3 regions of the Psychrosphaera ytuae genome follow, and region 2 is predicted to be linked to each of the others. Evidence: predicted binding sites of a transcription regulator. Region 2 holds the regulator's gene; each other region holds the start of a gene.

Region 1 (3,285 bases), 490 kb from region 2:
TCATCGTACCGTCTTTTAAATCAATCGTATCAACCGCAGTCAACTCACTGAGACGCTTTATCAGTTGATCTCGAGCATCGAGTAAATCATTAGGTGGAAAACCTTGATCACCAACCGCATTTTCAACTTGGATTTTACCGTTGAGCTCGGCGATCTCTCGAGACAGGCCATTGATCTCAGAAACCGTCGTTCTTATTTCTTCATTAACCGCACCCAAGTGCTGAACTGCAATTTCTTCGTACAAGTTATTAAAACGAATCGCGGTATTTTCAGCGCGGGAAATAACAACATTACGAGCAGAAATTAAGGTTGGCTCTTCCGTAACACCGTTAACACCGTCAAATAACTCTTCAAATGACGTAGTCAGGCCAGTGTCCGTATCTGCTAATAAATTATCTAGACGCGACGCGTTTGAATAACGAGAGTCGTGATACGCCAACTGACTGGAGTTGAAAATCATTTCATTGTAGGTGTATTCATTGAATGAACGAGTGATCGATGAAAGCTGAGTACCGCTACCCAAAAATGTAGTACGAAACGCTAACCCAACTCGAGACTCAGTTTCGACTCTCTGTCGACTGTAGCCTTCGGTGTTGACGTTAGCAATGTTGTGACCTGTTGTATCAAGGCCGTGCTGTGCAGCGGCTAAGCCTGATACACCGGTTCCTAAAATACCTGCGGACATTTATTATTCCTCGCTCTCAAAGCTCACTGTCTCAGTGACGTTGTTGATCATGTCTTTAAACCGGTCACTTTGTAATATGCCAATGATCTTGTCGGCATAGTTAGGATCGGTTGCATAACCTGCATGCTGAAGCTTCTGCAAGAACTGTTCCGAGTCGTTAGCACTTTTTAGCGCATCTTGGTAACGGCCATTGCTATTTAAAAATTCAATAAAATCGTCAAAAGAATCTTGAATTGAGTTGTAGACTCTAAATGGTTCTACTTTTTTAACCGCGACACCATTCTCAAATTCAAGTGTGGACTTAGCGGCTTTGTCGCCTTCCCAGTCCCGATGCGCTTTAACATTAAATAAATTAAATGAGGACTGACCTTGTTGGTCTTTAATAACATGCTGCCCCCAGCCTGTTTCTAGGGCTGACTGAGCTAACATCACAGCAGGGTTTAAACCAATTTTTTTAGCTGTGTTCTTGGCAAAATCCCACAGTTTGTTGACAAAGTCTTCTGGAGACTCAAAGCTCATGTCAGGTTTGGGCTGGGCTTGTTTGTTTTGTTCTATATTGCCCTGAGTGTCAAATTGCTCAGGTGTAGCAACACTCACAGTACTGTTGTCTAAGTTTGGTTTTATCGATGCTTTAATATTCTGAAGGTTTGCTAAAGTTGCGTCGTTTCGCAGCACACTTGCCGCTTTGAATGAATCTGTGTCACCACTTAATTGTTGAACGATAATATCAGCCAGGCCCATGCTGCCATTGTCTGACATATCCGTCGCCAATTGTTGGTCGTACATGTCTCTAAAAAAGCGAGTGGTGTTGGAGTGCATTGGGTTGCCCTCTTCGAACGCCTTATTCGCTTCTCGCATTGACTTAAGCATCATGCCTATAAAAATCGACTCAAAATGCTGCGCCGCTTTTTTTAGAGCTTCTTTACTCTCGGCACTATCAGGGGCATTTTTGGCTTGCGCTTTTAAGTTTTGCAGCCCTGTTAGGTCGTGGTAGTTGTTGATATCACCGATTTTATTCATTGTCGTAATTTTGACGAATACGCCATTACCTTCATTGATTATCGAACGTGTAACTTGTTTATTTCGTTGGTTATTGTGTGATCAATCAAAAGGTGTGCCAGATCGACTGTCAAAAAATTTGGGAAGGAATCGCTATGCAGTGGATGAGTTTTTTTTGAGAAGTTATGCGGATGGGCTGACCAATCAGAACACCTAATTGGTCAGTCTGTCCTAAGCATTGTTTACCTTAGTGGATTAAGGTGAAGTATTTGCTTAATTCGTTTTTAAGTTCGCCTGTGATATCACCAACAAAACAAACTCGAGCGCCATTTGGAACTGATTCAAACACTGACTCAATTTGTTCAGCTAAATCAGAATCCGCATTTATGTGCTCTGCGTAATACGTTGGGTCTTCGCCACGCTCTACATTAGTTAACGCTTCAAATGCCGCCAAACCAACAGCAGTAAATTGAATTTCATTATTTTCAATATGACCGCCTGAAAGACAACAAAAGATTTGTTTAGTGCCGTACGCAACTTCATACACATGGTATTGAAGTGAGTGGCTCTCATCAACTTCTAACATTTTAAGGATCGCTGCATTTGTATCTTGATTTGCAGTGACATCGTTTAATAACACTTGTGAAAATGCCATGGTATTTTCCTCTTTTTAGATAAATTTATTACTACGATTGTTAATATTTACTGCTAATTAAATCCTAACTTTGGGAGTTACTAGCTCTCTAAGAAGATCTCCTCTTAGATAACCACCAACTGCCCGTCGATTGCTCCAGCTTGTTTTAAGGCCTCTAAAATTGCCATTAAGTCACCTGGAGCGGCTCCAACTTGGTTTATTGCTCTTACTAAGTCATCAAGGTTCGCACCTGGGTCAAACACAAAGGCTCTAGTATCGTCGCGAGCAACGTCAATAATCGATTGATTAGTGACTACTGTTTGCCCGTCGCCTAGAGGATTAGGTTGACTTACTTCTTGGTTTTCGGCGATTGTCACCGTCAAATTGCCGTGAGTAATAGCCGCAGGCTTAAGTCGAACGTCTTTACCAATCACGATGGTACCGGTACGAGAGTTGACAATGATCTTTGCTGCTGTACTTGCAGGTTGAAACTCTAAGTTTTCGATGGCTGACAAATACGCTACTCGCTGCCCTATATCTCTTGGCGCAATCACTCTCACTGATACAGAATCAAGAGGCTTAGCCGTATTCGGGCCAACTAGATTATTAATTGTGTCGGCAAGGCGTTTAGCTGAGGTAAAGTCAGGCTCATTGAGATTAAACGTAATATGGTCACCATTGCCAAAAGGCGAAGGTACGCTGCGCTCTACTGTTGCGCCATTAGGGATACGGCCAACTGTCGGCGTATTAATTACGACTTGAGAACCATCTAACCCTTGTACACCGAGGCCACCGACAACTAGCGAACCTTGAGCGACTGCATATATCTGACCGTCCGCGCCTTTTAAAAACGTTTGTAACAATGTTCCGCCACGTAAACTTCCGGCACTACCGATTGAAGAAACTGTGATATCAATATCTTGGCCAGGCTTAGCAAATGGTGGTAAGTCCGCATGCACGGCAACCG
Region 2 (3,285 bases):
CAACCCCGTTGCCAATTCCTGTGCTTCCTAGTTTTTCACGGTTCATCAAACTCGCTAACACTTCAGAGCAGTTCAAATCCGGTAACTGGCTACTAGCAATCTCTGCAATATGTTCTAGGATTTTCTTTTTGCTTTGGCAGTCTGATAACACTTTGGTGCATTCAGGCTGCAGAAGTACTTTTAATTTCATGGCATTTTTACTGCTTGGGTCTTTTGATTTTCGTCTCAAAAGATGAGTTAAAAGGCGCCGTCCTTAGCGCCTCTAGTATTACTTAAAATTAACCTTTAGTGCCGAGTTAATTTTTCTTTGTGTTTTTTGACCTGACGGTCAAGTTTATCAATTAAAGAATCAATGGCTGCGTACATATCACTATGTTCAGATGTGGCAAAAAGTTCACCACCATTAACATGCATAGTCGCTTCTGCGCGTTGTATCAGTTTTTCGACGTCTAAAATCACATGGACGTTGTTAATATGATCGAAATGACGTTCTAATTTTGCAAATTTCGTATCTACATAGTCTTTTAATGACTCAGTAGGCTCGACGTGACGACAAGTTAGGTTAATTTGCATATGCTCTTCCTTCTTTTGATTTGATTGGTGAAACTACACCAATCGTTTTCTTTGGTTTGAAGGGGGAATGTTTAACGATTCCCGGTATTTTGCGATAGTTCTCCTGGCTACTTGGATGCCCTGTTCGGCCAGGATATCAGCAATCTTACTGTCACTTAGCGGTTTAGCTTGGTTTTCTGCAGCAACTAGCTTTTTGATTAAGGCGCGGATAGCGGTAGATGAACATTCACCGCCATTTTCAGTACTGACGTGACTTGAGAAGAAGTATTTGAGTTCAAATATTCCTCTTGGTGTGTGCATGTACTTTTGAGTCGTCACACGTGAGATTGTTGACTCATGCATATCGACCATTTCCGCTACATCATTCAATACCATCGGCTTCATCGCTTCCGGCCCATATTCGAAAAAGGCTTGCTGCTGTTGCACAATACAATTTGATACTTTTAACAATGTGTCGTTTCTACTTTCCAAACTCTTAATAAACCACTTAGCTTCTTGTAAGTGAGAACGAACAAACTGCGCGTCAGAATTGTTCTTTGCCGTTTTAGACAGTGAAGCGTATTGTTCGTTCACTTTAATTTTAGGCATAGAATTCGGATTTAGCTCAACTATCCAACGACCTTTTTTCTTAACCACGCTCACATCAGGGATGACGTAATCAATTTCGTCTTTAATCACTATGCTTGCAGGGTTAGGGTTGAGGGTTTGAATCAGCTCTAGTGTTTCTTTGAGCTCGTGTTCTTTGAGTTTGGTTTTGCGGATAATCGTGCGGTAATCACGGTTACCCAATAAATCTATGTGTTCTTGAATGAGGTCAATGGCCTCTTTTTTCCAAGGTGTGTCGTCGCTGTATTGACGTAACTGCACAACCATACACTCTTGCAATCCTCGGCATGCGACACCGATAGGGTCGAAGTTTTGGACGCGTTTTAAGACGGCTTCAACTTCTTCTATTTCAACGTCTTCAATATCAACTGCCTCTACAATGTCTTCAGTTGAAACAGTTAAAAAGCCTTTTTCGTCTATGGCATCAATGATAGCCGTGGCAATTGCCAGATCATGTTCAGAAAAAGGGGATAGATTAAGCTGCCAACGTAAATGATCTTGGATGTTGGTTGTAGTCTCACCTTGATAGACAGTGTCTTCACCTTCATAAGCCGGCCCAGAACTAGCAGGGGCTGCGCTCATGTAATCATCCCATGTAGAGTCTGTAGGAAGCTCATCTCCCATGGTTTGATCTTGCAGTGCTTCGTTAGTGCTTATCTCGTCCTTGGTCCATTCGATTTCGTCATCGTTACTCGCGCCGTTTTCTTGGCTTTCTTGATGAGTGTCGATTTGAGTAACTTCCGAGGCTTCTTGGCCATCGTAGTTATCAAAGTCATCGGACTCCAATAAAGGATTGCTATCCAAGGCTTCTTGGATTTCTTGTTGCAATTCCAAAGACGACAGTTGCAACAGTCTAATCGCTTGTTGCAATTGCGGGGTCATTGTTAACTGCTGACCCATTTTGAGTTGGAGTGTAGGTCTCATCTTATCCGGAACTTACTGACTTAATTAAGATTATCTCTTTATAAATTATCAAAGTTTGAACTGGTCACCAAGATAAACTTGCTTAACGATCTCACTTTCTAAAACTTCCGCTGGGGTGCCTTCGGCAATTAGCTCCCCATGACTAACGATATAGGCTTTTTCACAGACATCAAGTGTTTCACGGACATTATGATCTGTAATTAACACGCCAATGCCCTTTGCCGTGAGTTGTTGAATAATTTTTTTGATATCGATCACTGAGATAGGATCAACACCAGCAAATGGTTCATCAAGCAAGATAATTTTAGGGTCTGCTGCAAGTGCTCGGGCAATTTCGACTCGACGTCGCTCACCACCGGATAGCGCCATACCCTGGCTATCTCGAATGTGGTCAATATGAAATTCGGCGATTAAATCATCCAGTAAATCAGCTTGCTGGTTTGCGTCAATGTCTTTACGCATTTGCAAAACTGACATGATGTTTTGTGAAACCGTTAATTTTCTGAAGATAGAAGACTCTTGCGGCAGGTAGCCGATTCCTTTTCGAGCTCGAACGTGCATAGGTTCGTGACTCAAGTCTATGTCGTCGAGCTGAATCAAACCTTTATCATTTGGTACAAGGCCAACAATCATGTAAAAAGTTGTCGTTTTGCCAGCACCATTGGGGCCTAATAAGCCTACGACCTGGCCGGCTTCTACTGACAAGCTAACGTCTTTGACGACCTGTCGACTTTTATATGACTTCGCTAAATGTTGAGCGACTAACTTTGTCATTAATCGTTACCTGAATCTTTTTCGTTATTTGTTTTTGGCTTGATTTTGATGGTTGTTGTAACACGACCATTGTTCTCGGTGCCACCAACTGCTTTAACGCGTTTGTTTTCTAAATCGAATGTAATGTTACCGTTTGCACTATCAACCACAGAACCGCCTTGACGATACTTTGCAGAGCCTCTCAATTCAAGAATTCGCTCGTTGACCAAATAGATGACTTCTGTCGCGTTCGCTTCTAGTTCATCGCCTTCTGAACTGCTCTGTGAAAAGGTAGCTGGACTGCCTTTTGCGATCAATTTTTCGGCGGCACCGTCTTTTGTGATGACATATAGCTCATCCGCTTTGATTTTCATCGAACCTTGGTTGATCTGAACATTACCTTTGAAAAACATAGTGTTCTTTTTAAAG
Region 3 (3,285 bases), 1.5 Mb from region 2:
TGTTGAGGTATTTCTCAGGCAGTTGGAATTCAACTTTAATTTTACTGATGTCGTCTAGGGTAGTAATTGTGGTATTTGTCGTTACTAGTTGGCCAGGTGAAATTTCTCGTAAACCTAATAGGCCTGAAAATGGGGCTTTGATAAACTTTTCTTGATAATTGGCAATTGCTACTTTGCGCTTTGCTTCCGTTGCGTCCAGTAAGCTTTGTTGTTGCTCAATTGCAGATGCAGCGGTAGCGCTTTGTTTTTCTAAGTTGCGTAGACGGGTTAATTGGCGACGCTGTTCTTTGAGGGTCGCATCAAGCTCTGCGATTAGCGCTTTTTCCTGATCATGTCTCAAAGTAACGAGTAACGTCCCCTGTTCAACCTTTTCACCGTCATCAAAATGAACATCTGTAACACGAACCGTCTGTTCTGCTTTAAGTTCGATAGATTCGTTTGCTTGAGCATTACCAAGGGCTGCAACTTCGTCATTAAAGGTCTGTCGTTCCACTGCTTTTACTTCGACCAGTGGTGCACCACCAAAACCTCTGCCACCTTGTTGCGCTTCTTGCGGCCAAAAGACAAAGGCCAACATGCCCGATAATAATAAAACAATCCAAAACAGTGGATTTCTAAACATTTGATTCTTCCTACCAATTCAACTGGTTTAATAATAGTTGAATGATACGGACTTAACCCACAGCTAGACCATGCAATTTGGCTTATGATTCAACCCACCTATCTTATAAAGCGGGTCCACTGCTGATGGGTTAGTAATATTCTACTTTTTTGATTTTACGGGGTTTGCTGTTGATAATGTACAAATCGTATACAAGGCGCATATCCAATTCGAGTTCAGTCGCATAAGTATCGCCAACGGGATAGCTCTTAACGATACGAGCCCCCCTAATAACACCCTCCACTCGAGCTTTCATCTTGTCATCTGAAGCAACTAAGTTTTGCACATTCGACTGGCCCTTGATTTGATAACCATAAACCTGCTCAGCAAGTTCCCGATATGCATCCAGCTTAGACGCGCGCATAGCCATGATCTGTTGTATTTGTTGATTGTCACTTTGCTGAGCTGAAATAGGCGCATACCCTATCGCTCTCAATATAGGAAACTGTTCCGGTTTTTCGTACTCCCAAATGACGTGCTTATCGAGTAACGAAGTACAGCCACTGATTACGAAGGCTAACAAAATGATTAATACGGTTTTGAGTTTCATTATCTACACCCGGTTTTAAATAATTGGGTTAACAAGACTGATCCACTATTAATGGGCAATCTCTAACTAGGTCTTAGTTCGTGTACAAATTTTACGATACAAATTTTTATACAAATTTTACGCCAACTGTATCGCCATAATAAAAATGGTCTAGATATTGCTAAATTTAATCCCAAAGCCCTAATTATTGGAGCAGTGCCAAACTTCTGGCGCTCACTGACAACTTCCATTTAAGGCGTTGTCAATTTACTGATAGTGATAGAGATTATGAAGACGATATATGCCTTTTGGCTCACATTAGCTGTTTTAGTGTTAAGTCTACCTGCAATGGCCGAGTGGTACGAAGCCACAGGTCAGGCAAAAATTCGCCATGGGGACGTCCGAAGTGCAAAAAGCAGAGCGACCCAAGACGCCGTAAAACAAGCCATGCTGTTTTCGGGGGCTAATGTTGCCAGTATCCAACAAATCTCTGAAGGTTTATTGGTTGATGATATGCTTCAAGTTCATGCCAACGGTGCAATAAACCGCATTGAAATTGTCGAAGAACATCAACGAGGTAACACCATCTCAGTGACTATTCGGGCAGATATTTTCCCAGAAGAGCGTACTTGTTACGCATCAGAATTTGGTAAAAAAATAGCTATCACGCAATTCCCTATTCAACACTGGGAGCAAGCCAAAGTCGGTTCGATCTACAAATTAGAAAAAGAAATCCCAAAAAAAATCGTTCAGCTATTTCAAGCCGGCGCAAACACGGTATATCCCGTTTCTTGGTTTAACAAAAAGCTCAACGTCAATATCGACTTTGAGCAACAAGGACAAGTTCGCTATCAATTGATTGATGCGGTTGCCGAACAGGCCAATACCCAATTCGTTATGTTTGGTCAAATCAGTGACTTGTCCTTTGGTGAACAAAGTAATGACTTTAAATTTTGGCAAGACGATCAATTTGAACGATTTTTTACAATGGATGTGATCATCGCTAATGCCCTCACTCATGAAGTGTTATATCAAAATCGTTTTCATTCATCGGCTGAGTGGACGTTTGATCAGCGCCAGCCTGTGCAAGTTAATAGTCGTAAGTTTTGGAATTCGGATTATGGTAACGGCATAGAGCGAGTACTGACTAACATGCGTGACGACATTTTATCAGAGCTTAGCTGTCAACAATTACAAAGCAAAATATTGTCTGTGAACAACGGCAACCAGGTTCAGATTAATATAGGTCGCGGTCAAGGCGTCTATATAGGCCAAGAATATAGAGTGTCTTACCGAGCTGATGTGATCGATGACAATGGCAATTTGTTGACTAATTTTGTGATCAGCCCTTATCGAGTCAAAATAACAAAAGTCTATGAAAACTCAGCGATTGCAGAATCCCTTGACGCTGACTTTATGAGTAATGTGCAAGTTAACGATGTGATTGAATTGAAAGATTGGAAAACAGACTGGTAAAAAGTTGTTCAAAAAAGCGGAAAATTAGCGATTTGTTACATATCCTTACTAATATGACCTTGCCCGAGTTGTTACATAAAGGGTAAATTGTTAAGTGATTTTATTAGAAAGAGATAACAATATGTCCACTGAGCAACTTTCAAACATAGAAGGTTTAGATGTACAGATAGGATTAACCAATTGCATGGATGACGAAAACCTCTTTGTAGAGGTGTTAAAGATGTTTGCGATGCAAGTCGACCAAGATAAGGCGACTCTTGAGCAGCAGTTCAATAATGATCAATGGCAAGAGTTCGGAAAAACATGCCATAGCATCAAAGGTGCATCCGCGAGTATTGGCGCGGTTAACATCCAAGAGTCTGCAGCGTTACTTGAGCGCGCCGGTAAAGAGGACAACGCAACGGTAATTACCGAAGTATTTCCTGTCTTTATGCAACAACTACAAAGCATGAAAGAGCAATTAGATAGCCTCCTATCTTGACCAAACTCATTTCTACGGTAATCTTATAAGGCCTGGTGCTTTGATAGACAATGTTTCTTCTGACAACAAGTTGTTTTTTAATTTAATAACTTGGCGGTTGTCTAAGTTCAACTGGGCCTTAATTTCGTAAATATTGAT

The links. Region 2 encodes sigma-54, which starts transcription at its own class of promoters, with help from an activator protein. Its sites were predicted from a motif close to GTTGGCACGNNNNTNGNNT; they were not measured.
Region 1: a site for sigma-54 is predicted at 1,789-1,807, ahead of flgJ (flagellar assembly peptidoglycan hydrolase FlgJ). Genes of this name have one in related genera too.
Region 3: a site for sigma-54 is predicted at 1,320-1,338, ahead of J1N51_RS05295 (LPP20 family lipoprotein). Genes of this name have one in related genera too.

What each region holds. Positions count from the first base shown of each region.
Region 1 covers NZ_CP072110.1:3,167,112-3,170,396, reverse strand. The annotation lists gene flgK (flagellar hook-associated protein FlgK) at 1-685, opposite strand, end outside; gene flgJ (flagellar assembly peptidoglycan hydrolase FlgJ) at 689-1,705, opposite strand; gene J1N51_RS13940 (hypothetical protein) at 1,932-2,339, opposite strand; gene J1N51_RS13935 (flagellar basal body P-ring protein FlgI) at 2,444-3,285, opposite strand, start outside.
Region 2 covers NZ_CP072110.1:2,673,104-2,676,388, forward strand. The annotation lists gene ptsN (PTS IIA-like nitrogen regulatory protein PtsN) at 1-190, opposite strand, end outside; gene hpf (ribosome hibernation promoting factor) at 286-573, opposite strand; gene J1N51_RS11890 (RNA polymerase factor sigma-54) at 607-2,103, opposite strand; gene lptB (LPS export ABC transporter ATP-binding protein) at 2,152-2,877, opposite strand; gene lptA (lipopolysaccharide transport periplasmic protein LptA) at 2,877-3,285, opposite strand, start outside.
Region 3 covers NZ_CP072110.1:1,201,373-1,204,657, forward strand. The annotation lists gene J1N51_RS05290 (efflux RND transporter periplasmic adaptor subunit) at 1-622, opposite strand, end outside; gene J1N51_RS05295 (LPP20 family lipoprotein) at 753-1,211, opposite strand; gene J1N51_RS05300 (flagellar assembly protein T N-terminal domain-containing protein) at 1,479-2,666, shown strand; gene J1N51_RS05305 (Hpt domain-containing protein) at 2,788-3,147, shown strand; gene J1N51_RS05310 (type 2 periplasmic-binding domain-containing protein) at 3,160-3,285, opposite strand, start outside.